One region of the Parasedimentitalea psychrophila genome, then DNA from elsewhere that is predicted to be linked to it. Evidence: riboswitches for the same ligand, from Rfam matches in the RefSeq annotation. Region 1 holds a riboswitch; each other region holds the start of a gene.

Region 1 (9,994 bases):
AGCCTACCAGGATAGCTTGGGCAATCTTGTACCGCTGCAAAAGATTGAACTGATGCAGATCGCTGTTGGTCTGGATGTGGCCCAGCCAGTACTGTTGAAAAGCGGTGATTTGGAGCTACGCGCCGGGATCTCAGGCATCTGGTCGAACACCGGTGGCACCGAGGTCGCAGGGACTGTCCTGCCGGGCTATGCCGGTTGGCGGTCCAAGGTAAACCTTGGCCTGAATTATGTGAGCAACAACAGCGGAACCTTTACCGTGTCGACCTTTCTGGATGGTCTGGGGGCAGAGGGTTATGAGAGTTCTGGCCTCAATCTGGGCTATAGTCTCGCGTTCTAGACGCGGCAGCACCATCCGCTCTCTGCCGCCTTCACACCCCGCGTCCAAACCCGGATTGTGACAGGTCGCAGAGAGCGAAAGACGTTCTAGTATAACGCGGCCCCACTGAGGACACTGGGGCCGCGTTTGTTGTTTCGAAGGTGTCACATAAATCGAACCGAATGCAGCCTCTACCGACCAACAGATGGACACGAGCCTGCCTATCGCGCGTTCCGGCCTCGCAAGTCCACCTTCCGCAACCGAAGGATCACTGTCCGCTTCGACGCATCCGAGAGAATGTGCAAAACGCACTGCCTGCGTATAACTGCCGTTGGCGCTGACTGCGGCGAATGCCCGCAATCCGCGGCGGTTTCAACGGGTCGACGCAACACTTTAGTCTTTAGCCAAAGATGGAGTGTAAGCCATGAAGTATCGTCGCCGAGTATTTTTCACGGATAAGCAGAAGTCAGAAATCTGGGATCGATGGCAGCGCGGAGAGTCGATGAGTTCGATTGGACGTGGTTTTGATCGCGCATCATCATCGATTTATCCCCTCCTTGCGCGCACAGGCGGCATCCGTCCACCGGACCGCATGAGGTCGCGCCTCGCTCTGACCCTGATCGACCGAGAAGAGATATCCAGAGGCCTGCGTGCGAAGGTGTCGTTGCGTTCAATAGCCCGAACCCTGAAACGACCAGCGTCCACAATCAGCCGCGAAGTTGGGCGCAATGGCGGCGTTCAAAACTACCGTGCAACAGCTTCAGATGCAGCGGCGTGGGACCGTGCCCACCGCCTAAAGCCCTGCAAGTTGGAAGGCAATATCTATCTCTACCGCGCGATATCGGCCAAGCTGACGCGTAAATGGTCCCCGCAACAAATCGCAGGCTGGCTGATGCGCGAACATCCCAATGAGGAGGGTAAACGGGTCTCCCATGAGACGATCTACCGAAGCCTATTTATCCAGGCACGCAATGTACTTAAGAAAGAATTGCTGTCGCACTTGCGGGCGACGCGATCCATTCGTCGCTCTCGCCACGCCACCATGAAGCGCAGCGGCCTTTGCCAAATCAAGGACACTATATCGATCCGACAAAGGCCGGCGGATGTGGAAGACCGTGCCGTTCCAGGACACTGGGAAGGCGATTTGATCGCCGGTTCTGGCAACAGCTTCATTGCCACGTTGGTCGAGCGACATACGCGTTATGTGATGCTGGCCAAGGTTGGCAGCAAAGACAGTCACAGCGTTGTTCAGGCGCTGATCAAGCAAGCTCACAAACTACCAAAAGAACTCTACCGTTCACTGACATGGGATCGTGGAAGCGAGATGGCGGGGCACAAAAATTTTACCTTGGCGACTGATATCGACGTCTATTTCTGTGATCCACGATCACCGTGGCAACGCGGCACGAACGAAAATACCAACCGTTTGCTGCGACAGTACTTCCCAAGGGGCACAGATTTGTCGATACATAGTCAAGCAAAGCTGAGTGCCGTCGCAAGACAGCTCAATGAACGACCTCGAAAAACGCTAGGATATGAGACACCAGCCGAGCGTTTCAATGCATGTGTTGCATCGACCCGTTGAAACCGCCGCTGGAACCGACCATTAGACGCGATCGCCACCAACGGCAGCAATGCGCAGTAAGTGACCGTTGCAAAGTCGAAGCGTCATGCGTCACGAGAGTACATGAACGGCCCTTAACTGCCGTTGGAACTTGGCGCAGTGAATTCACACTTTCAGCTCAAAGAGACGAGCAGAGCTCTTGACGTTTTGAATTTTTTGCCGGACATGTCGCATTGATGGTTTCCGGAAGACGAATGTGATTCCGGAATGAAATGGGAATACGGTGAGGAATAGCCAACAGGCGCCGAATCCGTAACTGCCCCCGCAACTGTAAGTGGCGAGCAAACCCGGTGAACACCACTGAACGCACAAGCGTTTGGGAAGGTTCGGGCAAGCGATAACCCACGAGTCAGGAGACCTGCCATCAATGATGCAACTTTAACCCGGGCGGGGTGTCCGGACAGGAGGCCATGATGGCTTTACGGATTAATCCGTTCGGAAATACATGTCTGAATTATACCCCGCGCTTTCGCGGAGGGCGACATGGGATCACCAACACACAAAATTACAATATGCACCTCATGCAAACATAAGGGCACCCAATGCAGGCCCGGCTATGAATTGATTGCGCAGTTGCAAGCGGCCATTTCTGCCGCGGGAGATGCCGTCTCCGAAGAGTTCGGGGTGTCAGGCGTTGCCTATATGGCGGGCTGTGAGCGGCCCTGTACGGTTGCCTATCATGGGACCCGTAAAGCGACGTTTCTGTTCGGCGACATTGCCCCTGACGAGGACATCGACGACTTGGTCGTCTTTGCCCGCCAGTATGCGGAGCAGGGAGATGGCTGGTACTCATCAGTTGATCGCCCGGGAAAACTGCGCAATTGCACACTCGCCCGTGTTCCAGCGGCAATCATTGCGTTGGAATACAGCGCAGTGCGTCTGTCATGAATGCCGCTGATCTCATCGCTGAAAACCTCAGTTGGGGTCCACGCAAAAATCAACCGCTCCTGCTGCATCCCACCAGTTTTGAGGTAAACGCTGGGCAGGTTTTGGGGGTGGTTGGCCCCAATGGCGCAGGAAAATCTACCCTATTGCGGATGATTTATCGCTACCACACCCCCTCATCGGGACACATCCATGTTGATGGGCAGGATATATGGGCCATGCCACCGCGTGCCGCAGCTCGCAAGGTTGCCGCCGTATTGCAGGAGCAGCCAACGTCCTTTGGTTTGACCGTGCGGGAAGTCGTGGCATTGGGCCGCACACCGCATCGATTGGGATATTCGACACTTGGCGCGCAAGACGCAGAGATCGTGGATGAGGCGCTTTCACGACTCGACCTGCAAAGCCTTTCTTTCCGTGATTTGTTGACCTTATCGGGCGGCGAGCGGCAAAGGGTAATGGTGGCGCGAGCCCTGGCGCAACAGCCGCAAGTTCTGGTGTTGGATGAACCAACAAACCATCTTGATATCCGCCATCAGCTAGAGGTCCTGGCACTGATCCGGGAACTCGACCTGACCATTGTTGTCTCGCTACACGACTTGAATATGGCATCGCAGATCTGTGACCGAATTTTGCTTTTGGAGAATGGTCACACCATGGGTTTCGGCCTTCCTGAAACGGTGCTGACAGAGGCAAAGGTTTCAGATGCGTTTCGTATTGATGCCCGCCGCGAATACCTGCGCCCAAGTAATACACAACATCTTTCATTCCACCTACCTGATCAACGGGGCACCCTATGAAACTTACATATACAACACTCGCGTCCGCGATGATGGCAACACTTCTGGCCACCAGTGCGCTTGCTGAGATCACAGTGCAAAGCTGTAACCGTGAGGTTACTTTTGATACGCCTCCACAGGCCGCAATCTCTAATGACGTGAATCTGACCGAGATGATGCTGGTGCTGGGCCTTGCGGATCGGATGGTCGGCTATACGGGTATTTCGGGCTGGAAAACCCTGGATGAAACCATGACCGCAGGCGTTGAAGAGCTACCTGAACTATCATCCAAATATCCAAGCAAAGAAGTGTTGATCGGTGCCGACGCTGACTTCTATTTTGCGGGTTGGAGTTACGGCATGAAGGTTGGTGGCGAAGTCACGCCAGAGACCCTCGCGCCCTTTGGAATTGATGTTTATGAGCTGACGGAAAGCTGCATTCACATTGGTGAGAAAGAGGCCGTCAGCATGAATGACATGTATAATGACATCTTGAATTTGGGTCTGATATTTGACGTCAGCGAGACTGCCGAAGCGCTTGTTTCCGGATACCGAGAAGACCTTGCCCAGTTCTCTGCTGGTCTGACGCCTTTGGCGCAAGCACCCCGTGTGTTTGTTTATGACAGTGGTGAAGATGTGCCTTTTACGGCAGGGCGTTATGCGATGCCAACTGCCCTAATTGAAGCCGCAGGCGGCATCAACGTCATGAATGATTTGGAAAAAAGTTGGTCAACCATCGGCTGGGAAGCAGTGGTCGAACGCAACCCCGAAGTCATTGTCATCGTAAACTACGGCGATGTAACTGCCGAAGAAAAACGCGCATTCATGATGTCGAACCCAGCCTTTGCAAACATTGATGCCGTCAAAAACGACCGCTTTGTAACTCTGGAATATGTAGAGGCAACCCCAGGTCCGCGCAACATTACTGCTGTAAAGACACTTTCAGCCGCATTCCGGACTGAGTGATGACTGTGGAGAGGGCAAGACAGCCACAGAAAACATATTGGACGGGCTTTCGCTGCGCCATGGGCGGCGGGCTGATTGTACTTGTCCTCTCCATCTCAATTGCCGTCAGCGTTGGCGCAATTTCAATTCCCATATCTACGGTCTGGGGGGTTCTTCTGAACAAAATTATCCCCGGAAGCATTCCCCAAGATTGGTCCGCCGGGCGCGAAGCAATTGTCTGGGATATTCGGTTTCCTCGTGCTGTGTTGGCATGTCTTGTTGGCGCTGGCCTGGCAATGGTTGGGGCCAGCTTGCAAGCCGTCACACGGAACCCTCTGGCGGATCCTCATTTGCTTGGAATCTCAGCGGGTGGAGCGTTTGGGGCGATCCTTGCGCTTTTGCACACGGGCATGTTCCTAGGCCTTCTGACTGTGCCTTTGCTGGCGTTCATTGGGGCGTTGGGGGCGACGGTTTTGGTTCTTGCTGTATCTCAATTTGCCTCTGCCACCAGTGCTGACAGACTTATTCTTGCCGGTGTTGCAGTGTCATTTATCATTATGTCACTGGCAAATGTTTTGATTTTTTTAGGTGATCCGCGCGCAACACATACGGTTGTGTTCTGGATGCTTGGGGGACTGGGGCTCGCTCAATGGGGACAGCTCGTTTATCCGCTGGTGGTTTTGTGTTTGTGTGGCACATATCTTTGGCTGAATTCGGCCAATTTGAATGCAATGACCATCGGTGATGAAACAGCATCAACCCTTGGCATATCAGTTAGCCGCTTTCGGTTAATGATCTTTATGACCGGCGCGCTGATCACCGGCGTGATGGTCGCCTTTTCCGGGATCATTGGCTTTGTAGGCCTAATGATCCCTCACATTGTGCGGCTGATGGTCGGAGGAGATTATGCGCGTGTCTTGCCGACAGCCGGTCTATTTGGCGCGATATATCTACTTTGGTCGGACATCATTGCACGCACGATCATGGCACCTGATGATTTGCCCATCGGCATTGTCACCGGCCTGATTGGCGGTGTTTTTTTCGTCTGGCTTCTTCGACGCAGGACGCACTAGATTTGTTATTTCCATGGGGACAATCAACGATGGAATTGAATAACTCTCGTGACTTTGGATAGCACACTTACTGTGCATAGCCGCCGTTGGAGCGGGTCGCAGCGTGGGCCCGCTGTCCGCCCTTCGTGTCGGATGCTGCACCGCGCACCAAGGTCTTAAAGGGGCGAAAAGCAGATGGGTTGGATGGCTCCTGCTCCAACCGGCGTCGCTTGGCGCCATTATGCAGGTGTCGAAATCTGCGAATGAGGGGAGCCACCCAATGCAAGTTACAACAGTTGGCCTCGACCTGGCCAAGAACATCTTTCATGTGCACGGTATCACTGATGCAGGTGAAGTCGCATTCAATCGCCCGTTGCGCCGTGCGCAGGTGCTGGCATTTTTTAAGCGCCTTGATCCTTGTTTGGTCGGGATTGAAGCCTGCGGTACCAGCCATCACTGGGCGCGCGAGCTGAGCCAGGTGGGACATGAAGTACGGCTTATCCCGCCGATGTATGTCAAACCTTATGTGAAGCGCGGCAAGTCTGACGCGATTGATGCGGAGGCTATTTGCGAAGCAGTCACGCGGCCCACGATGCGGTTTGTTGAAATCAAATCGGTTGACCAACAAGCGCTTCTGTCCTTGCACCGGGCACGAAGTCTGATTGTTCGACAACGCACCCAATTGATCAATGCGCTTCGCAGTCTGTTGGCCGAGTTTGGTATCTACATTGCCCGTGGCCTCGCACGGGTGATCAGCTTTGCGCAAAGTGTGGTCGAAGGCGTTGAACTGGAACTTCCCACTATTGCGCAGGACGTGTTCCGCAATCTGTGCCAGCGGCTTGGAGCCCTTCATGAGCAGGTGAAATGGTATGAGACACGTCTGAGATTGGAGGCGAAGCGAGACGCGCGCGTGAGGCTCTTGCAAACAATACCTGGCGTCGGCACTGTCACGGCATCTGCGATCGCTGCTAGCATTGGCGATGGCCATCAGTTCAGGAATGGTCGAGAGTTTGCTGCGTGGATAGGATTGACGCCTGCCAACAAATCGAGTGGTGGGAAAGAGCGATTAGGCCGGATCACCATCCCTCTCGGGACATCGCATGGCGATGCCCTGCCGGGCAGCGGATGGGTGATCAATATCTGCGCCAGCTCCTTGTCGTAGGAATGACATCGCTTGTGCGACAGACTCGATCCCACCCGGAAAGGGCGAGTAAATGGCTAACAGCCCTTTTGGAACGCAAACCAGCACGCTTAGCAACTGTGGCAATGGCGAATAAAACGGCACGGATCGTCTGGGCAGTTTTGACAAAGAATGAGCCGTACACGCCGAGAACAATCTGAAAAGACCTAAACAACACGAGATAGCAAGACCTGCGAAGTGATGGTGCAAAAGTCAGCCGCAACAACCAAGACACCCCGTCGAATGTCCCGGGCGTTATTGCCCGCAAAGCAGAAAGGGACTTGGTTCGCGGAACCCATCCACTGCCCGGCAGGGCATTGCGCAGCAATGTCCCGAAAGGGAGGGCCAGCGGTCAAAACCGCGCAAACAGGCCGGACACAAGACTGCTTCTGACAAATGCGCGGATCACCGCAAAAATGTCTTGCTATGCAGGAGCCATCCACACAGGACCTTCGCTGCGGTCAGCTCCAACGGCGGCTATGCGCAGATTGCGACCTTTGCAAAGTCGGGATCACTCTATACTCAGGCAAGGCGCGAACGGCCCTCAGCCATCGTCGTTCACTTATGTGGTGCCATGCAGCATGAAAAGCGGCCGTCCAGCTCACAAATGCGTAAAATCGGCCGAACGGGGAAAAGCAGCTGTGCTCGGCCTGCGCTAAGCCCTTATAAATCAGATCGAAACAGCAAATGGGGAGTAAGGCGAGCCTGACATCAATTAGCCAGAGACAGCCTGCGCTTTGTTAATCAACCAATCCCCAAGGATGCGGCCCGCGCGCCAGTTCAGCGACTTAGAATTGATCTGCAAATAGTACACGGAATACAGACTTAGGTTTTCCACCAGCGCCGGAACCAGACGGCCATCAGCAAGGTAGGTCTCAATTAACGGGCGGCGGCCAAGCATAATTCCATCTGCTTGGCAGGTCGCATCCAATGCGATGTTCAAACCATCCACTGTCAATCCCGAGGGGACGGTAACACCCGCACTGCAATAAGCCTTGGCCCAGCGATGCCAATCATTGCTATACCCCAACGTATGGATCAATCTTTGCCCGCATATCGCATCGGGGCCAGCAAACGGCCCATGGCGTTCGAGGTAATCCGGGGCGCACACGGGGAAAATTTCGGCGTTCAGCAATTGGCGCATGTTGCCTAACGGTTCAGTGTCCGGTGGAAGCCTCAGGATCTCCAGCTCGCAACGTTGTGTCAGAAACTGGTCAGGCAGAAGGTCGATTGTTCGAATATGGACATCGATTTCCGGGTGCGCCCGTTGAAACTCCCGCAGCCTTGGAGCCAGCCAAATTGTTGCAACGCTGGGGGTGCAGCGCACGGATACAACATTTTTTTCCACCTCGGGAAAAATCTGACCCGTCACCGTATCCAACCTGTCCAGCACCTCGCGCACCACCAAAAAATAGGCCTTTCCGTGTTCACTTAGCGTCAGAGACCGGTTGTGCCGGATAAACAGGGCTGCGCCTAAAGAAGTTTCGAGTTTTCGGATTTGCTGGCTAACCGCCGCTTGCGTCAGATTAAGTTCTTCTGCTGCAAGGGAAAAACTTAGCTTACGGGATGCGGCATCAAAAGCGCGCAGGTAATTCAGCCGGGGGCGCTTAGACATGAACAGGCCTCGCATAAGGTTTTCTAATGCGACCCTGCATGAAACCCAGTTTGACCGCAAGGCTTTCCAACCTCAGGTTTAACACTAGCAAACAAAGTTGGACGCCATGCAGCATTTTTCGTTTCTCGAAGACCACGAAGTCAAACGCATTCACGACGCTTCGCTGGAGATTCTCGCACAGACTGGATTGTTGGTTCGCAACAAAAAGGCCCGCGACCGTTTTGCCGAACATGGCGCAAATGTAGACGAGCCAAACGAAATGGTGCGGATCCCGCCAGAGGTGGTCGAGCGCTATCTGGCGTTGGTGCCACCAACTATCACTCTACGCGGCCGAGATCCGAAATACGACGTGACCTTTCCGCGTAAGCTGCCGGTTGTTGCGACGGCCAGTTCAGCGCCCGATATTGTGGATCCGGTGTCTGGCGTGACCCGCCGTGCGACCTCGGATGACATCGCCCGGATTGCTCATGTCGTGAACGAGCTGGACGGGTTCGACGTATTTTCGATCTCGGTGCTGGCGGACGATGCCCCCGACGGTCATTTCAATCTTTCACGCTTCTACCCGGCGCTTAAAAACTGTCTGAAACCTGTGCGTACATCGGTGGTCAATGTTGAAGAGGCCAAGAAAATCCTGAAACTCGGTGAATTGGTCGCCGGTTCGCCCGAGGCATTTTGGAAAAGGCCGTTCATCAACTTTGGCTATTGCTCTATCGTAACGCCGCTGACGATGGATTTTGACAGTACAGAAAACCTGATGTTCTTTGCCGAAAATGGGATCACGGCTTATGGCACCGTGGCGCCGATGGGCGGGATAAATACGCCCCTGTCACTGCCCGGCATGATGACACTGATCAACGCAGAATGGCTGGCCACCATGTGTCTGGCGCAGATGTCTCGCGCGGGAACTGAACTGATATACAACTTCCTGCCTGTCTTTGCTGACTTGCGCGATGGGGCCTATGCCCCCGGAGCCATCGAAGTGGGCATGATGAACTCGATCGTGTGTCAGATGGCGCGGCGATACAACGTACCGGCAGGTGGGTATTTGGGGCTGACAAACTCCAAGATCTCGGATGCTCAGGCGGGGTATGAAAAAAGCATGTCACCGCTGTTGGGGGCTTTGTCTGGTGTGAATTTTGTGGTCATGGGCGGTTTGCTGGACGCACTGATGTCGCTGGATTTTGGTCAGTTGGCGATCGACAACGAAATTGCCTGCATGATCAAACGTGTACGCGAAGGCGTGACCTTCAACGAAGACACCATCGCCTTGGACGACATCAAACGCATTGGCCCAGCAGGTATGTTTGCCGATGCTCCGATGACGCTGGAAAACATGACCACAGCAACATTCATGCCGGAACTGGCGGATCGCGATCTGCGCGAAACATGGATGGAAAACGGATCCTCTACCATTCATCAGCGGGCACTGAACAAGGCAATGGCGATCTTGTCGTCCCCCAACCACGCTGCTTTGGACGCCGAAACAGACCAACGAATAAAGGCGCATTTCCAAGGCATTGTGGCCGGAGATTCAACCCTTCCCGTCGGATGGAAACCTTTTGCAATCGGCGGTGAAAAACCACAGCGGGCCCGACGTCAGAA
Region 2 (9,994 bases), 1.5 Mb from region 1:
GAACCTTGGGGCGAATGCACCGAGACACAAACCGACTGCCGCAACGCGACCCACGGCGACGGCGATGTGCGCGGAAGTGAGATCGACCAGCCCAACATGGATCTGGTGACCTTCTACAGCCGCAACCTGGGCGTCCCCGCCCGTCGCGATCTGGACGACCCGCAGGTGCTGCGCGGCAAACAGGTGTTTTACGACACCGGTTGCAGCAGCTGCCATACACCAAAATTCGTCACCCACCGCCTGAGCGACCGCCCCGAGCAAAGCTTTCAGCTGATCTGGCCCTACTCGGATCTGTTGCTGCATGACATGGGCGATGGCCTGGCCGACAACCGCCCCGAGGCCCGCGCTACCGGGCGCGAATGGCGCACACCGCCGCTCTGGGGTGTTGGCCTGACCCAACAGGTCTCGGATCAGGCGGGCTATCTGCACGACGGCCGCGCCCGCAGCCTGCTTGAGGCGGTGCTCTGGCATGGCGGCGAGGCGCAGCCGGCACGCGACACCGTGGTGCAACTGGCACCCGACGACCGCGCTGCCCTTATTCGTTTTCTGGAAAGTCTCTAACCCATGCGCGCCATTGTCCCCGCCCTCACCCTCAGCCTCAGCCTGATCCTGTCGCCGCTCACCGCCCGCGCAGATATGGTTGACGATATCCTGGACCAGCAAATCCTGCCGGGCATGATGAGCCTTGCCAGCACCGCCAGTCAGCTGGCCCAGGTCGCGCAGGCGGATTGCCGGGCTGAATCGCCGCAGTTGCGCCAGGCTTTTGGTGCCACCTTTGATGCCTGGGTCTCGGTCAGTCACCTGCGCTTTGGCCCAAGTGAGGCCGACAACCGCGCCTTTGCACTGGCGTTCTGGCCGGACAGTCGCGGCAAGATCCCCAAGGAACTGGCCAAGATCATCGCCGAGGGTGAACCGTCGATTGATCAGCCGTCCGAGTTCGCCAGCTACTCGATCGCGGCGCGGGGGTTATATGCGTTGGAATTCCTGCTTTATGACGCAAATCTAAGCACCCGTGGCACCCCGGAAACCCGCTGCCGCCTGACACGGGCTATCGCGGGCGACATCGCCAGCACCGCGCGCGCCATCCAGACCGACTGGTACGATAATTACGCCGCACAAATGCGCCGCCCCGGTGACCGCTATCAGACCAGGACCGAGATAAAGCAGGAACTGTTCAAAGCCCTGAACACCGGCTTTCAGATCACCGCAGATATGCGCCTGGGTCGCCCGTTGGGCAGTTTTGACCGCCCCCGCCCCAACCGGGCCGAGGCGCGCCGCTCAGGCCGCAGCCTGCACCATGTGGAGCTGTCCCTGCGCGCACTGCAACCCCTCGCTCTGGCCTTATCTGGCGACAACCAGGAGCTGGCCGCAAGGTTCCAAACAGCTTTTTCCCAGACCCTGACCGCAACCGCCCGGCTCGACGATCCCACCCTGGCTGGTGTCGCCGATCCCGGCAGCCGGTTCCGCATTGAGGCCCTGCAACAACAGGTCAACGACCTGCGCAGCCTGGCCGAGACCGACCTTGGCCCCTCACTGGGCGTTGACCCCGGCTTTAACTCGCTGGACGGAGACTGATGTGACCTCGCGCCGTAACTTTCTTGCCGGGTTGCTGGCCACCGGGCTGGCCCCGCAGGCCAGTTGGGCGGATCTGGGTTGCCCGGCCTATCTGTCAGCCGCCAAACAACCCGGCGGAACCTATATTCTGGCCGGAGTGTCAGCCCAGGGCGAAGTGCTTTTTCAATGCCCGCTGCCCGATCGCGGCCACGGCGCCAGCGCCCATCCCCAGCGCCCCGAGGTGATCGGCTTTGCCCGCCGCCCCGGCCGCTTTGCCGACGTGATCGACTGCCGCACCGGCATGCGACTGGCCCGCCTTGAACCGCCCTCGGGGCATCACTTTTACGGCCACGGCTGCTTTAGCCAGGACGGCAGCCGTCTTTACACCAGCGAAAACGAATATCACACCGCCCGCGGCATGATCGGGGTTTGGGACGCCACTGACGGCTACCAGCGCCTCACCAGCTTTGCCTCGGGCGGCATTGGCCCGCATGAATTGCTGCTGCGGCGCGATGCAGCCGGCCTGGTCATCGCCAATGGCGGCATCCAGACCCACCCCGACCGGGGCCGCGAAAAGCTGAACCTTGACACTATGCAGCCCAACCTCAGCTACCTGCGGTTCGACGGCACTGTTGACCACCACATGCAGTTGCCCGACGAGTTGCACCAGAACTCTATCCGCCACCTGGCAATGCGGCACGACGGCACCACTGGTTTTGCCATGCAATGGCAGGGTGAGCCGGGGGCAGATATGCCAATCGTCGGGCTGCACCGCCCCGGCATCGCGCCGCGCCTGCTGGCCGAGGACGACCCACGCCTGCGCAACCTGAACGGATATGGCGGCTCGATCCAATTCTCAAATGATGGCATGACCCTCGCCGTCACCTCGCCGCGTGGCGGTGTGGTGCAGCTGATGGATGTGGCCTCCGGTGCCTTGCTGCAGGAACATCATCTGGACGATGTCTGCGGTCTCGCCAGCAACGGCAACGGCTTCATTGCCAGCACCGGAACTGGCCAGCTTGTGGCGCTCACCAAGACAGCGATGACGATGCTGTCCCAAACCGATCTGCGCTGGGACAATCACCTGATCCGCTTGAGCTGAGTTCACATTTGCTAGTAGCATTGAGAACCTCAGGCGGGTCTACCGGCATAAGAAACAGAATTGCGAAAGTCTTTCGCAATTGAAACGTGACATAACGAAAGAAGACCGCTAGTACCTTGGTGAAGGGATTCCCCATGGATGCTAACACTCGCCAATCTGAAATTCTGAAGCTTCTGGACCATCAGGACCGGGTCGAGGTCGAGGACCTGGCCAGCCGTTTTGATGTCTCGCTGCAAACCGTGCGGGCCGACCTGCGCGACCTTAGCGCGCGCAACGCGCTGTCGCGGGTGCACGGCGGCGCCGTCCGCATCAGCTCGGCGGCCAACCGCGCCTATGCCGACCGCCGCAAGCTCAATGCCGCAGGCAAGCTGGGCATGGCGGCAATGGCGGCAGATCTGATCCCGGAAAACTGCTCGATCACCCTGAACATCGGCACCTCGACCGAACAGGTGGCCCGCGCATTGGCCACCCATCGCGGGCTGACAGTCCTGTCGAACAACATCAATATCATCAACGCCATGATGGGCGGCCAGGCCAAAGAGCTGATTTTGGTGGGCGGCACCGTGCGCCAGAGCGACGGCGCCATTGTCGGAGAAGACGCGGTGGAATTCATCTCGCGCTACAAGGTGGATTTTGCCATTATCGGCGCCTCGGCCCTGGACGCCGATGGGGCGGTGATGGATCACGATGCCCGCGAAGTCTCGGTTGCGCGCGCCATTCTGAAAAACGCCCGCACCAAGGTTCTGGTCTGCGACAGCAGCAAATTCCAGCTCTCTGCCCCGGTGCGGATCTGCTCGGTTGCCGATCTGGATGTGGTGATCACCGACCAGCCGGTGCCCAGACAATTCTCCGAAGCCGCAGCGCTGGCTGGCACCCGCATTCTCAGTGCGGCTCAAAACGAAAGCAGCGAAAATGCCTAACCACCCGATCACTGACCGCCCGCTCATGGATCACCCGATCACCGATCTTTTCATCATCGGCGGCGGCATCAACGGCTGCGGCATTGCCCGCGACGCTGCGGGGCGCGGATTGTCGGTGACCCTGGCGGAAATGAACGACCTGGCCTCAGCCACCTCCTCGGCGGCGACCAAGCTGTTTCACGGCGGCTTGCGCTATCTGGAGTATTTCGAATTCCGTCTGGTCCGCGAAGCGCTGATCGAGCGTGAAGTCCTGCTGAAAGCGATGCCACATATCTCCTGGCCGATGCGCTTTGTGCTGCCATTCCACGCAGACATGCGGTTTGACAATGACACCCCCACATCAAAACTGCTGTCCGGCATCATGCCCTGGATGAAGGGTCGCCGCCCGGCCTGGCTGATCCGTCTGGGCCTGTTCATGTACGACACACTGGGCAAACGCGGCATCCTGCCCGGCACCCGCAGGTTGGACCTGACCACGGATGCGGCAGGCAAGCCACTGAACACCAAGTTCAAAACCGCCTTTGAATACTCGGATTGCTGGGTCGAGGACGCCCGTCTGGTGATGCTGAACGCCCGCGACGCGCAGGCCCGCGGTGCTACCATCCTGCCCCGCACCAAGGTGATCGCCACCCAGCGCCTTGCCGATCACTGGCTGATCACACTGGAGGATCGCGACAGTGGCAAGACCCATACCCGCCGCGCCAAAATGCTGGTCAACGCCGGCGGCCCCTGGGTGGCCGAGCTGTTGAAGAACCAGTTGAAAATCCAAAGCCGAGAAACTGTGCGGCTGGTGCGCGGCAGTCACATCGTGGTGCCGCGGCTCTATGATCATGACCGTTGCTATTTCTTTCAGGGCACGGACGGGCGGATCATCTTTGCCATTCCCTACGAGGAAGATTTCACCCTGATCGGCACCACCGATGCGGATCACTCGGATGCCGATACAGCCCCCGAATGCACCGAGGCGGAACAGGACTATCTGGTCAGGTTTGCCTCTGAGTATTTCGCCAAGCCGGTAACGCGCGACCAAATCGTCTGGACCTACTCCGGGGTGCGGCCGCTCTATGATGACGGCGCCAGTTCAGCCACCGCCGCAACCCGCGAATACGTGCTGTCCCTGGACCGCGACGCGGCGCCGCTGCTCAACGTGTTTGGCGGCAAGATCACCACCTATCGCAAACTGGCCGAGGCTGCATTGGTCAAGATCGCCGAGGCCTTGCCCGGTACAAAACCCAAATGGACCGCAGGCGTGCCGCTGCCTGGCGGTGATTTCCCGGTTGCGGATGTTGCAAAACTGCAGGGCAAACTGGCAGGCGACTATGCCTTCCTCAGCCCTTTCGCCAGCCGCCGCCTGATCCGCGCCTATGGCACCGAGGCCTGGAAACTGCTGGGTGATGCCAAATCAGCGACCGATCTGGGGCAGGATTTCGGGGCGACAATTACGGCGCGCGAGTTGGACTGGGCCATCGCCCGCGAATGGGTTCGTTCAGGCGAGGATTACCTGTGGCGCCGCACCAAGCTGGGCCTGCGGCTCAGCGAAGAACAAATTGTGGCAGTGGACGAATACATCACCAACCAGGTGGCCAGTCTTGCAGCCTAAGACTCCATGCCCGGCCGAAAGGCCGGGCAGCGCCTGACCTTTCCCCCGGGAAGGCGCTTCTCGCCTCCCCAAGGTCAGGCGCTGCCCTCAGATTTAAAATTCCACGCCCTTCTGCGCCTTGATGCCCGCCCGGAACGGGTGCTTGATCTGGCCCATCTCGGTCACCAGATCGGCAATCTCGATCAGCTCTTCCTTGGCGTTGCGCCCAGTCAAAATCACATGGGTCATCGGCGGCTTTTCCGTCTGTAAGAATTCCACCACTTCGCCGAGATCCAGATACTCATAGCGCAGCGCGATGTTGATCTCGTCCAGCAACACCATGGTATTGCGCTCGTCGCGAATCATTTCCTTGGCCTTTTCCCAGCCCGCCTGGGCCGCCGCGATATCGCGCGCCTTGTCCTGGGTCTCCCAGGTGAACCCCTCGCCCATCGCATAGAACTGGCACAGATCGGCAAAGTTCTCCTCAATCAGCGTTCGCTCACCGGTCTGCCAGCCACCCTTGATGAACTGCACCACCGCCGAGGGCATCTTGTGGGCAATGCAGCGCATGATCATGCCAAAGCCCGAGCTGCTCTTGCCCTTGCCCGGACCGGTGTGAATGATGATCAGCCCTTTTTCACCATCCTTGGTGGCCATCATCCGGTCACGGGCGGCTTTTTTCTTGGCCATCTTGGCCGCATGACGGGCCTCGTCATCGATGGGGGCTTCTTTTTTCGGGGTGTCACTCACGGCACTTCTCCTGCTGATTCCACCAATGACTTGACAAGGACCGGGGCGATGACGCAAGGGGGTTTTGTTGGTTCCTGTATTTGACAGGCGAAGAGGGAATGTGATGTGACCAGTGATCCATCCGGGATCATCAGGTGCAAGCACAGCCGCCCCCGCGACCGTGACCGGAGAGGTCTCTGATGCCACTGGCCTATGGCCGGGAAGGCAAGAGCACCGCAAAGAGGCAATTGCCTTTTGACTCCGCAAGCCGGGAGACCTGCCAACACATGAATTCAACGGGCGAACGGGGTGTTTCGCGACCGGTTGAGGGATCCTGCTCGACGGGCCCCCCTTCTGGCCCTACCCTTTTTGTCACAGCCAAGGAGACGGTCCCCTATGGGTGACGTAATGCTTACAGTCTGTACCACCTGCCGCCGCGCAGACGTGGACCCCGAGGCCACCCGTCCAGGATCTATTCTGCTGGAGGCTCTGAAAGAAACCGGGTTGCCCGAAGGCGTCCAGCTGCGCGGCGTTGAATGCCTGTCGGCTTGTAAGCGAGGCTGCTCAATGGTGCTCAGCGGCGGCGATGCCCGCTGGACCTATGTTTACGGCGATCTGAACCCCGACGAACATGTTGACGACATCCTTGCCGGTGCCGCCGCCTATGCCGCCACCGACGATGGCCTTGTGCCCTGGCGCCAGCGTCCGGTCATTTTCCGCAAACAATCCATCGCCCGCATTCCGCCGGTCGACACCCCTATTCAGGAGTAATTCAATGAGCGATCTCAACAAGATCCCGGTCACAGTCGTCACCGGATTTCTGGGCGCCGGTAAGACCACGCTGATCCGTCACCTGATGCAGAACCCGCAGGGCAAACGTCTGGGCATTCTGGTCAACGAATTTGGCACCGCCGGGGTCGATGGCGATATCCTGAAGTCCTGCGCCGATGAAAACTGCCCGGAAAACAATATCATCGAGCTGGCCAATGGCTGCATCTGCTGCACCGTGGCGGATGATTTCATTCCCACCATCGAGGCGCTGATGGCGCTGCCCGAGCCCCCCGAGCACATCCTGATCGAGACCTCCGGTCTGGCGCTGCCCAAGCCGCTGCTCAAGGCCTTTGACTGGCCCGCCATCCGCTCGCGCATTACCGTCGACGGGGTGATCACCCTGGCTGATGCCGAAGCCGTCGCCAAGGGTCAGTTTGCCCCCGACCTGAAGGCGGTGCAGGCCCAGCGCGAGGCCGATGACAGCATCGACCACGACACTCCGCTGTCCGAGGTGTTCGAGGATCAGATCGCCTGCGCCGACATCATCCTGCTGTCCAAGGCCGATCTGGCCGGCGAAGAAGGCGTGGCGCAGGCCCGCAAAATGATCACCAGCATCAACCCGCGCAGCCTGCCGGTGCTGCCGATGAGCGAAGGCGTGATTGATCCGCGCATCGTTTTGGGCCTCAATGCGGCGGCCGAGGATGATCTGGAGGCCCGCCCCTCACACCACGACGGCCACCACGATCACGAACATGACGATTTTGAGAGCATAGTGGTCGAAATGGGCGAAGTATCCGATCCGCAGGCACTGCAAGATGCCATCGTGAAACTCGCCCAAACTCGCAATATCCTGCGCGTCAAAGGCTATGTCGCGGTTGAGGGGAAACCAATGCGGATGCTGGTACAGGCTGTGGGCGAGCGTCTGCGGGCGCAATATGACAGACCCTGGGGCAGCGATAGCCGTCGCACCCAGCTGGTTGTCATTGCCGAACATGATAACATCGACGCCGCCGCCATCCGCGCCGAACTGGGGGCCTGATGTTTCGGCCAAATGCACAGGGCGCGCCTGACCTTGGGGAGGTGCAAAGCGCCTTCCCGGGGGGAAGGTCAGGCGCGCCCGACCTATCGGCCGGGCAAGAACTTCCCGCGCAATGATCCACATTTAACTACCACAGAGAACCAAATCTCATGCACGTCGTCTTCCGCGAAAGCCACGGTCTCGAAGAGAGCGAGACCCCACAGGATCTGGGCCAGACCCCGGCTGATCTGGTGGTACTGTCATTCTCTGACAGTGACCTCGGCGCGTTTGCGGCGGGCTGGCACCGCGGCGACGGTAAACTACCCTCGCTGCGGCTGGCCAATCTGGTGGCGCTGAAACATCCGCTGTCGGTGGACACCTACGCGGAACAGACCCTCATCGGCGTCAAAGGCATTCTGGTGCGACTGATCGGTGGTGAAAGCTATTGGTCCTATGGGCTTGCCACCCTGCAGGATCTGGCCCGCCGCAACGGCATCGCCCTGGCCGTGCTGCCCGCCGACGGCCGCGAAGACCCGCGTCTGGATGAGCTCTCCACCCTGCCGGTCTCGACCCTGCGCCGGTTGCAATCGCTTTGTGACGCAGGCGGCGCTGTGGCGGCACAGGCGGCACTTGCACAGCTGTCTCTGGCGGCCGGCCTATACGCCGGACCAGTCATCGGCCTCAAGACCACCCCCGAGCATGGCTTTTACGATCCGACCACCGGCGCCGCCACCTCCATCGACGCGGATGGAAAACCGCTGTTTCTCGTCAGCTTCTACCGCTCTTACCTCACTGCCGCCGACACTGGCCCGGTGGACGCTCTGATAACGGAACTGCGCGCCCGGGGCTTTGCCGCCTACGGTATTTTTGCCGCCAGCCTGAAATCCCCCAAAACCGCCCATTGGCTGCGCCAGACCCTGCCACAGCTGGCCCCCTCGGCGGTGATCAACGCCACCGCCTTTTCCGCCATCAGCAGCGACGGCAGCGCCTCGCCGCTCAACACCACGGGTTGCCCGGTGTTTCAGGTCGCCCTGTCCACCGCCCGACGCAAGGACTGGGCCAGCGCCGCCCGGGGTCTGTCGCCCGCCGACCTGGCCATGCATGTGGTGCTGCCCGAGGTCGACGGCCGCGTCTTTGCCGGCGTGGTCAGCTTCAAATCGCCGGGTCGCAAAGATCCCAAGTTGCAATATTCCCGCTTTGCCCATCACCCGGACCCCAGCCGCATTCAGTCGGTGGTTGACCGGGTGATCGGCTGGCACCGCCTCTCGGCGCTGGCAAATGCCGACAAACGCCTGTCCCTGGTGCTGTCCACCTACCCCGGCAAAGCGCACCAACTGGCCCACGCGGTAGGGCTGGACGCGCTGGCCTCGGCCGAGACAATCCTCACCACACTGGCTGCGCAGGGCTATGATGTGGAGCAGCCCGGCGCCCTCGCCCCGCGCCTGATAGTTGAGACACTGAGTTTCACCCTGGCCGACTACCAAACCGCCCTGAGCCAACTGCCGCAACCCTTGCGCGATGACCTGACCCAAGCCTGGGGCGAGCCGCAGTCCGATCCCGATTGCAACGACGGCGCCTTTCACTTCCGCGCCCTGCGCGCCGGCAAGGCGCTGATCGCCCTGCAGCCCGAGCGCGGCGATGTGACAACCCGCAGCGACGACTACCACGATCTGGAGCGCACTCCGCGCCATGCCTATGTCGCCTTCTATCTCTGGCTACAGGCGCAGGTCGATGCGCTCGTCCACATCGGCGCCCATGGCACCCTGGAATGGCTGCCCGGCAAATCTGTCGCCCTGTCAACGGAGTGCTGGCCCGAAGCGCTAACTGGTGCGCTGCCGGTGATCTACCCGTTCATTGTCAATGACCCGGGCGAGGCGGCGCAGGCCAAACGCCGCATCGGTGCCGTCACCCTCGGCCACCTGCCGCCGCCGCTGGCGCAGACCACTCTGCCCGACGGCATGGCACGGCTGGAAAGCCTGCTGGATGAGTACTCAACCGCCGAAGGTCTCGACCCGGCGCGGCGCGACCGGCTGATCGCCGACATCCGGGCTGAGGCGCAGGGCACCGGGGTCGAGGCCGATCTGGGCCTCGACGGGGACAGCTCTGCCGCTGAGGCGTTGACCCGCATCGACCGCTTTGTCTGCGACATCAAGGAAAGCCAATACGGCGAGGGCCTGCACATCTTTGGCTGCGGCGACTGCGGCGCGCAGGAACAGGCTGGATTGCTGGCGGCACTCAGCGGCCAGTTGGTCACCCCCGGCCCCTCCGGCTCGCCCTATCGCGGCCGCTCCGACGTGCTGCCCACCGGGCGCAACCTGTTT
Region 3 (9,994 bases), 1.5 Mb from region 1:
CGGCGGTTCGCTGGCCAAGCACCTTCAGCCCGGCGAATGGACCTCCCACCCCGCGCCCTCGACCTTTGCGCTGGCGGCCAATCATCTGGCCTGGCGACTTGAGGACACCCTCTGCCTCGGGTTGCATGCCGCCCCCTTTGAACAACTGCTGCCGCTGCTGGCCTCCAACACCCAAGTGATCTGCACCCTGCGCCACGGCGACGCCCCGGCCGAGCTGGCAAACTGGCTGACCAAGCAGGGGTTTGGCGGCTCGCAACTGGCGGTGATGGAACGCCTGGGCGGCGCACATCAACGGGTGCGCAGTGCCCAGGCCGATGGATTTGATCTGGATGATATTCAGGCCCCGGTGGCGCTGGCCATTGCTGCCGTCGGCCACGGCGGTCTGCCGCGCGCCTCGGGCTTGGCCGACGAGATGTTCCACAGCGACGGTCAGATCACCAAACGGCCGATCCGTGCCCTGACCCTGTCGGCACTGGCGCCGCGCCCCGGCCAGTTGCTCTGGGATATCGGCGGCGGATCAGGCTCGGTCTCGGTGGAGTGGTGCCTTGCCGCCCCCGGCGCCCGGGCGCTGATATTTGAGCAGCGCACGCAGCGGAGCGCGAATATTAACCTGAATGCGGCAAAGTTTGGCCTCACACACCGGATCAGCCTGGTGGTCGGACAGGCCCCGGAAATACTGGAGGCGCAAGAGCTGCCCGACACCGTGTTCATCGGCGGCGGTGCCTCGCAGGCCCTGCTGGACCAGCTGTGGCAAATCCTGCCCGTCGGCACCCGCGTGGTGGCAAACGGCGTAACACTGGAAACCGAGACCCTGCTGATGAATGCCCATGCCCAACACGGCGGCGACCTGATGAAGGCCGAAATCGCCGAAGTCAGCCCGCTGGGTTCCATGCGCGGCTGGACCCGCGCCCGCCCCGTCATCCAATGGAGCGTCACCCGATGAGGATCGCCGGCCTCGGATTTCGCCAAAGCGCCAGCACAGATGACCTGCGTGCTGCTCTGGCCCTTACCGGCTGTCCACGCCCCGACGCGCTGGCCTCACTCACCGCCAAGGCGGCAGCGCCGCAAATGCAACAACTCGCCGCTGATTTGAACCTGCCGGTGATCGCCCTGTCCGAGGACGAGATCGCCGACACCCCGACCCTAACCAGCTCCCCCCGGATCCAAACCCGCTTTGGCACTGGATCACTGTGTGAGGCCGCCGCTCTGGTCGCCGCCCGCAACGGCCAGCCAAACACATCCGCGCGCCTGATCGCGCCCCGCGTTACAACAGACAATGGCCTTGCCACAGCGGCAATTGCCGAAAGGACGACCCCATGACCGTACATTTCATTGGCGCAGGCCCCGGTGCCGCCGACCTGATCACCCTGCGCGGCCGCGACCTGATTGCCGCCTGCCCGGTGTGCCTCTATGCCGGCTCGCTAGTGCCCGAGGCGCTGTTGCAGCACTGCCCCAACGGTGCGCGCATTATCAACACTGCCTCAATGTCACTGGATGAAATCATCACTGAGATCAAAGCAGCCGATGACGCCGGTCACGACATTGCCCGGCTGCATTCCGGCGATCTGTCGGTCTGGTCGGCGATGGGCGAACAGTTGCGCCGCCTTCGCGCACTGGATATCGCCTACGACGTCACCCCCGGCGTGCCCGCTTTTGCCGCAGCCGCAGCCGCACTGGGGGCTGAACTGACCCTGCCCGGCGTTGCCCAATCGCTGATCCTCACCCGCACATCCGGACGTGCATCATCGATGCCCGACGGCGAAACGCTGGAAAACTTTGCCAAAACCGGCGCCACCCTGGCCATTCACCTGTCGGTGCATGTGCTAGAGAAAGTTATCGCTGAGCTGACACCCCATTACGGTGCCGATTGCCCCGTTGCCATTGTCTGGCGCGCCACCTGGCCCGATCAGCGGGTGGTCAAGGCGACGCTGGAGACATTGGAAGACGCCACCGAAGGCGAACGTGGCCGCACCGCGCTGATCCTTGTTGGTCGTGCCATCGGCGCCGAGGAATTCGACGAAAGCTGCCTCTACGCGGGCGACTATGATCGCCGCTACCGCCCCGTCGGCACCGATCCGCGCTTTCCCGAAGGAACCGAATGATGATGCCCCCCGGCCTGATGATCTCGGCGCCCTCTTCGGGCACCGGAAAAACCACCGTGATGCTGGGCCTGCTGCGCGCCTTCGCCGAAGACGGCATGGTGGTGCAGCCTTACAAAAGCGGCCCCGATTATATCGACCCGGCCTTTCACCTCGCCGCTGCCAAACGGCCCTCGTTCAACCTGGACACCTGGGCGATGGCACCTGACCTGCTGGATGCCGTCGCTTCGCAAGCCACTGGTGCCGAGATCTGCATCGGCGAAGGCTCCATGGGGCTCTATGATGGCGTCGCCACCCGTGGCCAGACCGCCTTTGGCACCAGTGCCGAAACCGCCAAGCGCATGGGCTGGCCGGTTATTCTGGTGGTCGATGTCAGCGGTCAGGCGCAGAGCGCCGCCGCCACCGCGCTGGGGTTCAAGAACTACGACCTCGATGTGCCCTTTGCCGGCGTGATCCTCAACCGGGTCGCCAGCCCGCGTCACGAACGGCTCACCCGGCGGGGCATGGAAAAGGCCGGCATCAAGGTGCTTGGCTCGCTGCCCCGGCGCGGTGATCTGTCGCTGCCCGAACGCCACCTGGGCCTGATCCAGGCGGTGGAACACCCCGATCTTGAGGCGGCAATCGCCGGATATGCGACCTTCCTGCGCGAAAACGTCGATCTCGACGCCATCAAAGCCGCCGCCCGAGGCGGCCCGGCTCCGACGCCGAAACCGCTGCCAACACCGCCCGCCCAACGCATCGCCCTGGCCCGCGATGCGGCGTTCTCGTTCACCTATCCGCACCTGCTCACCGGCTGGCGCAATGCCGGCGCCGAGATCCTGCCGTTCTCGCCCCTGAACGATGAGGCGCCGGCGCAGGACGCCGATCTGGTCTGGCTGCCCGGAGGTTATCCGGAACTGCACGGTGGCACCCTGGCTGCCGCCACCACCTATCTGACCGGCCTGCGCAAACATGCCGCCACCAAACCGGTGCACGGCGAATGCGGCGGCTACATGGCTTTGGGCGAAGCGCTGATCGACAAGCAGGGCAACCGTCACCAAATGGCCGGACTGCTGGGGCTGGTGACCTCTTATGAGAAACGCAAGTTCCACCTTGGGTATCGCCGCGCCGTGCTGCAAAGCGCCATGCCTGGATTTACAGCCGGTGACGCCCTGCGAGGCCATGAGTTCCACTATACCACCATCCTGGATGAACCCGACGCGCCGCTGGCGCAGGTGTTTGACGCCGATGGCAACCCGGTGCCCGAAACCGGATCGGTCAAGGGCCATGTCACCGGCAGCTTCTTCCACCTGATCACCGGAGAACCCTCATGAGCGGCTTTGTCAGCTTTGTCTCCTCCGGCCCCGGCGACCCAGACCTGCTGACCGTCAAGGCCGTCAAACGGCTAGAGGCCGCCGATGCGGTGTTGTTTGACGATCTGTCCTCTGGCCCGATCCTTAACTGCGCCCGGGACGATGCCGATCTGGTCGGCGTCGGCAAACGGGCCGGCCGCCCCTCGCCCAAGCAGGACCACGTCAGCAAGCTGCTGGTGGACTACGCGCTGTCCGGCGCCAAAGTGGTGCGGCTCAAATCCGGCGACTCGGGTGTGTTTGGCCGCCTTGAGGAAGAAATCACCGCCCTGCGCGCTGCGGGTATCGGCTACGAGATCATCCCCGGCGTCACCGCCGCCTCGGCAGCCGCTGCCGCCGCTGGCATTCCGCTGACCCGCCGCCTGACCGCGCGGCGCTTGCAGTACATTACCGGCCATGATGTGACGGGTGAGCTGCCGGACGACTTGAACCTGACCGCGCTGGCCGACCCAAATGCCACCACCGTGGTCTATATGGGCAAACGCACCTTTGCGGCGCTGGCGGAACTGCTGATAACCCACGGGTTACCGCCTGAAACCCCGGCCATGTTGGCGATGGCAGTCTCTACCCCGGATCAACAACTGTCGCATCACACGGTTGGCGAACTGCCCAAGCTGCTGCGCGAGCTGAAAACCACCGCGCCGGTGCTGATCCTTTACGGCCCTCTGGCCGAACCGGAATGAACACGCCAACCCTCACCCTGTGCCGGACCTGCAAAGAGGCCGATCCAACCCTGCCAGATCAACTGGCCGAGGCCATCAGCGGCGCTGGGTTGGCGGCCACTTTGCAACAGGTGGACTGCATGTCCGGCTGCAAGCGGCCCCAGACCCTGTCAGTACGCCAGACCGGCAAGACGGCTTATCTGTTTGGCGAAATCTCCACCGATGACATCGGCGAGGTCCTGACCTTTCTGCGTCTTTACGCCGAGTCGCCTGACGGCAATTTCGCCGACGCGCGCCCCTTGGGCAATTTGCGGTTCAAGGCGATTGCCCGAATCCCGGCAAACATCGCAGCCACGCCGCAATAAGTCGCAAATCCGCCTCTGAACGGTCGGTTTCAAACTTGACCCAGCAAGGGGCAATAAGGCACATTGGCGCCATATGGTGTTCACATGGGCGCAAAGCGTCAGGACTGAAACGGGAATGAGGAACGGCGGACCCAATTGCGGCGTCGAGACCTCAACCGCCCCCGCGACTGTGAGTGGCGAGCGGCTTTCCAGACCACTGCCGGGCAGATGTCCGGTGGGAAGGGGAAAGTTGGCTGTGACCCACGAGTCAGGAGACCGGCCATATGGAACGCAATTGATGCCGTCGGGTGTGACGGCAAGGAGAACGACATGACGACTAAAACACTTAACACGACCGCCACTGGCCTTGGTTTTCTGCCGGCCGTTTTTGCCGTGGTTCTGGGTCTGGGCATCATGACCCTGACCGGCCACGTTCAGGCATCAGCCCTGCATGACGCCGCACATGATGTGCGTCACGCATCCGGCTTTCCCTGCCACTAAGGCAATGTTTAGCCGCATTTTAACCAGCGCGTTGTTCGCTGGTGCTGCAGCAGGGTTGATTGCCGCCCTGCTGCAGTTAGTGTTCGTGCAGCCTGTTCTGCTCCACGCCGAGCTTTATGAGTCCGGTGAGTTGGTGCATTTCGGGGCCGAATCCGTGTCTGCTCATCCAACCCTGCCCGGTTTCGATGCCATGCGCGATGGGCTCAGCATCGTCTTCACCATGTTGACCTATACCGGTTATGCGCTGGTGATGGTTGCGCTGATGTCCATTGCCGAAGAGCGAGGCGCTAAGATCAATGCCCGTGTTGGTATTATCTGGGGTCTGGCCGGTTTCATCACCTTCCACTTTGCTCCGGGTCTGACCCTGGCGCCCGAGGTTCCGGGTGTTGCCGCCGCAGACGTAGGCGATCGCCAGCTCTGGTGGACCGCAACCGTCGCGACGGCTGGCATTGCCATGTGGCTGATCGCCTTTGGTGGCAACAAGATCAGTTATGCGATTGCGGCGGTTCTGCTGCTGGCACCGCATCTGATCGGTGCGCCCGAACCCGACAGCTTCTCGGGTCCCGTGCCAACCGAGATCGGCGCTCTGTTTGCCGCCCGCGCCTTTGGCGTTGGCATGGCAGCCTGGGTTCTGGTCGGCACATTTGCCGGATATTTCTGGCAAGCCGAAGGTGAGCGCGCCGAGGCCTCTGCTTAATCAAACCTCCATGATCCTCCGCCGTGTATTGCCCGGCGGAGGATTTTCTTTGTTTTGAGGAAAAATAAATGTCCCGCCCACTCGCCCTATTTGCAATTGGTCTCCTTTTTGGAGGCGGCGCTGGTTTTGTGATTGCTGCCGGTAATGGCGTCACTTTCGAAGGTCACGACCACGCAGATCCATCTCAACATGCTGGCATGGAAATGCAGGCCGAGATGACCAGCCACGATCACGCAAATGCTGTGAACCTGCCCGCCGGGGCTGATGCCCCCGGTCTGGAAATCAAACTCACCAAAGACCCAATGGCCGGATGGAACCTGCAGGTTATGCCGCAGAATTTCCGCTTTGCCCCCGAGCATGCCTCGACCACCGATATCGACGGCGAAGGTCATGCGCATGTCTATATCAACGGCATCAAGCTGGGCCGCCTATACGGCAACTGGCTGCACATCGGTGAGCTGCCCAAAGGCGAGGTCGAGGTGAAAGTCTCGCTCAACGGCAACAGTCACAGTCCACTGACGGTGGATAATACCCCGGTGGATGCAGCGGTTACAATACAAGTCAAATAACGTGTTGGCCCGGCACCGCCGGGCCGCGCCTGACCTTCCCCCCGGGAAGGCGCTTTGCACCTCCCCAAGGTCAGGCGCGCCCTCTCGTTTCTGGAGACCAGCAATGATCGACCTGACACTGATTGGTATCGGCACCGGCAACCCGCAACATCTGACCTTGCAGGCGATTGACGCGCTGAATGCGGTTGATCTGATCCTGATCCCCAACAAGGGCGCCGGCAAAGATGATCTGGCCGGGCTGCGCCGTCAAATCTGCGATCAGGTGATCACCAACGAAAAGGTCAAAATCGCCGAGTTCGACCTGCCCGGCCGCGACCCCAAGACACCGGATTACCGCCAGCGTGTTGACGACTGGCACGACGCCATTGCCGTGGTTTGGAGTGAGACAATTGCGGCGCAGCTGCCCAGCGGTGGCAAGGTTGGATTTCTGGTCTGGGGCGACCCGTCGCTGTATGACAGCACCATGCGCATCGCCACTCGGCTGCAACGCCAGCAACAGGTCGCCCTGACGGTGATCCCCGGCGTCACCTCGATCCAGGCGCTGACCGCCTCGCACGCCATTCCCGTCAATGAAATCGGCGCTCCCTTTACCGTCACCACCGGCCGCCAGCTGCGCGACCACGGCTGGCCCGACAGTGCCGACACGCTGGTTGTCATGCTGGACGGCGACTGCTCGTTTCAAAGCATCGACGCCACCGGGGTGCAGATCTGGTGGTCGGCCTACGCAGGCATGCGTGAAGAGATCATGGTCTCTGGTCTGTTGAGCGAGGTTGCCGATCAGATCATAGCCACCCGCGCCCGCGCCCGCGCCGATCACGGCTGGATCATGGATATCTACCTGCTGCGGAAATAACCCGCCTCTGCCCACTGGCGCGCCGTAAATCATATCTCTATTTGGCATCTTTTACAGTAATCGAACATTATCCTTTACGTGAGAATGGACAGATCAAATCTGACGTCTCACCCGTAAAAGGAGCATCGCACGATGTCACTGCGATCCCAAATTCTATTGCTTGTTACCCTGCCGCTTATTGTTCTTGTTTTCATAGGAGGTCTGAAAGGGTCCGCCGACTTAGACCGGTACCGCAGTGCCCAAACGATACAGTCAGAAACACATGAGGCCCTTACGCTGATCAACCTTGTGCACTTCCTGCAAGTGGAACGGGGTCAATCAGCCGCTCTGATATCGTCGCAAGGGACTGTTTTCAAAAACGAACTGGTGAAAACCAGACTTGCGACCAAGGCGTCACTGGCCAAGACCCCAGCGTCAACAATTGGCTTGTTCCCTCAACTCACCAAAATGAACGAGATGCGGAAATCTGTTGACGCGCTCACCATCAACACGCCGCAGATGGCAGCTTATTATTCTGGTGTTATCAACCAGATTCTGACCCAGGTTGGCGGCCAGCTGGTTCTGCAGGACAATCCAGAAATTGTGCAAATTGGATCTGGTTTGATTGCATTGAGCACCGCCAAGGAAGCCGCAGGCGTGCAGCGCGCTGCGGGTGCCACAGGTTTTGGACTTGGCCGGTTTGAGCTGCCCACCTATCAAAAATTTGCCGAAAAAGGCGCCACCGAGGCGCAGCTGCTGCGCCTTGCGAGCCTGACACTGGGCGAGTATTTTGCCGATCTGGATTTTGCCAAAGGCCTGCGTCAAAGCCGCCTGCAAGACATCCGCTCAGCAGTGCTGGCGGCTGGGCCAAACGGCCCGGTTCCAGACTTGACGGCACAGGAATGGTTCAGCCGCGCGACAAGCTGGTTGACCTATTTGCACTCTGTTGAAAATATGATCGCCGCCAACATGGACGCATTGGCCGGACAACAGGCCCAGTCCGCCAGAACCGCCCTGCTGATCACTATAACGCTGGTCCTTCTGTCCGTGTTGGCCAGCACCGCAATTGGTGTGCGCCTGATCCTGACATTCACCAGACAATTTGGCGCTTTGCAAAAGGATCTGGACAAGCTGGCGCATAAGGAATTCGACTTTGAACCTGCGTTCATGGAGTCAAAAACCGAAATTGGTCATCTGAGCCGAGCCATGAATATCACCCGCGCGGCGTTGAAGACGGCCGAGGACAGGCTGACCTCTATCGAACAGGAACGGGTGGCAGATCGCGGCGCTGTCATTGGCCGCCTTGACCAGCATCTGTCCCGACTGGCGGCGCGCGATCTGAACTGCACAATCGACGACATCTTCCCACGGGACTATGAACAGCTGCGCGAAAGTTTCAACACAACGGTCGCCACCCTAAGAACCACGGTCGAGCAAGTGGTCGATGCCGCTGACAGCATTCGCAGTGGCGCCGCTGAGATAAGTCAGGCCTCGGACGACCTGTCCAACCGCACCGAAAGCCAGGCCGCAACGCTGGAACAAACCGCCGCTGCACTGGAGCAGATGACCGTCTCGGTGAAATCCTCGGCCGAAGGCGCTCATAGTGTCGAAATCATCATGGATGAGGCCCGTCAGGAGGCTACAAACAGTGGTGAAGTTGTGCAGAAAACCGTTTCGGCGATGAAGCAGATCGAACAATCCTCCGGCCGCATATCGCAGATCATCAGTGTGATTGACGACATTGCCTTTCAGACCAACCTGCTGGCCCTGAATGCCGGTGTCGAAGCGGCCCGCGCCGGCGAGGCAGGCCGGGGCTTTGCCGTTGTCGCCTCTGAGGTGCGCGCCTTGGCGCAACGCTCCTCGGATGCTGCAACCGAGATCAAATCACTGATAAACGACAGCGCGCGCCACGTGGAAAACGGCGTCGATCTGGTCGGTCAGGCGGGCAAGGCGCTGGGGAATATCGTTGATCGGGTCAATCACATTTCACAACTCGTCACCGAAATCGCCGAAGGCTCTGCTGAACAGTCAACCGGTCTGGGCGAGATCAATATTGGCGTCACCCAGCTGGATCAGGTGACCCAGCAAAACGCCGCCATGGTCGAACAGGCAACCGCCGCAGGTCATTTGCTGAACGACAATGCCAGCAAGCTGGCAGCCATGGTGGCCCAGTTCAAAATTAGCAAAAACAGCCACCGAGCCGTCAGCCGATCCAACCGCTCAAGCCCAAAGGCCAACTGGGAGCTAGAGGAAAACACAACAGTCAAGCCCGCCAAAGTGGTCGGATTGAAGGCCGGCGATTGGCAGGAATTCTGACCTCAGGGCAACAGCCACGGCTGGTTCAAGTCTGTGACCGGTCGTGGTCCTGATGCGCCATGACAGTGGCCACCGGGTCTTGATTGAGCTCAGCCAATCTCGCTGGAGCAGAAACACCGGTGAACCCCGTGGAAATCGCCCTCTTTTCGCGGCGCTATTTGGTCAATCCGATGCAGATGATGCCCACAGATACCACAACCGCCGCCAGCAGACGGCGGCGTTTGGGGCCCTCGCCAAACCACATCACCCCAATCATCGCGGCAAAAATAACAGAGGTCTCGCGCACCGCCGAGACCATGCCAAGCGGCGCCATTGTATTGGCATAGAGCACCAGCCCGTAGGCCGTGCCCGAAAGCACCCCGCCCAGATATCCCAAGGCGCAGCTTTTCAGTGACATCTCTCTCAGCCGCTGCCAGCGGGTCGAGAAGACAAATACTGCCACTGTCAGTTCCGAGATATAGAGCCAGCCGATGTAGCCCATGGCATTGTCCGCAAGACGCACCCCAACGCCATCCACTAGGGAATACGACGCAACGATCACCGCCGCCGCCATCGCCGCCGCAATCCCTTTGCGCGACATGCCGCCGCGCACGATCCCCTTGGTCAGGATCAAAACACCTGCCGA

The links. Region 1 has a riboswitch for cobalamin ahead of QPJ95_RS17555 (DUF1636 domain-containing protein). Riboswitches for the same ligand answer to the same signal wherever they lie in the genome.
Positions count from the first base shown of each region.
Region 2: another riboswitch for cobalamin. It lies ahead of QPJ95_RS01305 (DUF1636 domain-containing protein); the one in region 1 lies ahead of QPJ95_RS17555 (DUF1636 domain-containing protein).
Region 3: another riboswitch for cobalamin. It lies ahead of QPJ95_RS01375 (CbtB domain-containing protein); the one in region 1 lies ahead of QPJ95_RS17555 (DUF1636 domain-containing protein).

Region 1 is NZ_CP127247.1:3,605,413-3,615,406, forward strand. It holds gene QPJ95_RS17545 (hypothetical protein) at 1-337, shown strand, start outside; gene QPJ95_RS17550 (IS30 family transposase) at 741-1,901, shown strand; cobalamin riboswitch at 2,101-2,320, shown strand; gene QPJ95_RS17555 (DUF1636 domain-containing protein) at 2,424-2,828, shown strand; gene QPJ95_RS17560 (ABC transporter ATP-binding protein) at 2,825-3,622, shown strand; gene QPJ95_RS17565 (ABC transporter substrate-binding protein) at 3,619-4,566, shown strand; gene QPJ95_RS17570 (FecCD family ABC transporter permease) at 4,626-5,618, shown strand; partial or broken gene QPJ95_RS17575 (IS110 family transposase) at 5,878-6,938, shown strand; gene QPJ95_RS17580 (LysR substrate-binding domain-containing protein) at 7,493-8,392, opposite strand; gene QPJ95_RS17585 (trimethylamine methyltransferase family protein) at 8,499-9,994, shown strand, end outside.
Region 2 is NZ_CP127247.1:257,498-267,491, forward strand. It holds gene QPJ95_RS01275 (di-heme oxidoreductase family protein) at 1-561, shown strand, start outside; gene QPJ95_RS01280 (imelysin family protein) at 565-1,575, shown strand; gene QPJ95_RS01285 (DUF1513 domain-containing protein) at 1,577-2,656, shown strand; gene QPJ95_RS01290 (DeoR/GlpR family DNA-binding transcription regulator) at 2,791-3,576, shown strand; gene glpD (glycerol-3-phosphate dehydrogenase) at 3,569-5,176, shown strand; gene cobO (cob(I)yrinic acid a,c-diamide adenosyltransferase) at 5,270-5,845, opposite strand; cobalamin riboswitch at 5,957-6,183, shown strand; gene QPJ95_RS01305 (DUF1636 domain-containing protein) at 6,281-6,655, shown strand; gene cobW (cobalamin biosynthesis protein CobW) at 6,660-7,694, shown strand; gene cobN (cobaltochelatase subunit CobN) at 7,844-9,994, shown strand, end outside.
Region 3 is NZ_CP127247.1:272,826-282,819, forward strand. It holds gene cbiE (precorrin-6y C5,15-methyltransferase (decarboxylating) subunit CbiE) at 1-943, shown strand, start outside; gene QPJ95_RS01350 (cobalamin biosynthesis protein) at 940-1,320, shown strand; gene cobM (precorrin-4 C(11)-methyltransferase) at 1,317-2,102, shown strand; gene QPJ95_RS01360 (cobyrinate a,c-diamide synthase) at 2,102-3,412, shown strand; gene cobA (uroporphyrinogen-III C-methyltransferase) at 3,409-4,131, shown strand; gene QPJ95_RS01370 (DUF1636 family protein) at 4,128-4,475, shown strand; cobalamin riboswitch at 4,533-4,753, shown strand; gene QPJ95_RS01375 (CbtB domain-containing protein) at 4,785-4,955, shown strand; gene QPJ95_RS01380 (CbtA family protein) at 4,960-5,652, shown strand; gene QPJ95_RS01385 (hypothetical protein) at 5,721-6,221, shown strand; gene cobF (precorrin-6A synthase (deacetylating)) at 6,325-7,074, shown strand; gene QPJ95_RS01395 (methyl-accepting chemotaxis protein) at 7,207-9,369, shown strand; gene QPJ95_RS01400 (DMT family transporter) at 9,524-9,994, opposite strand, start outside.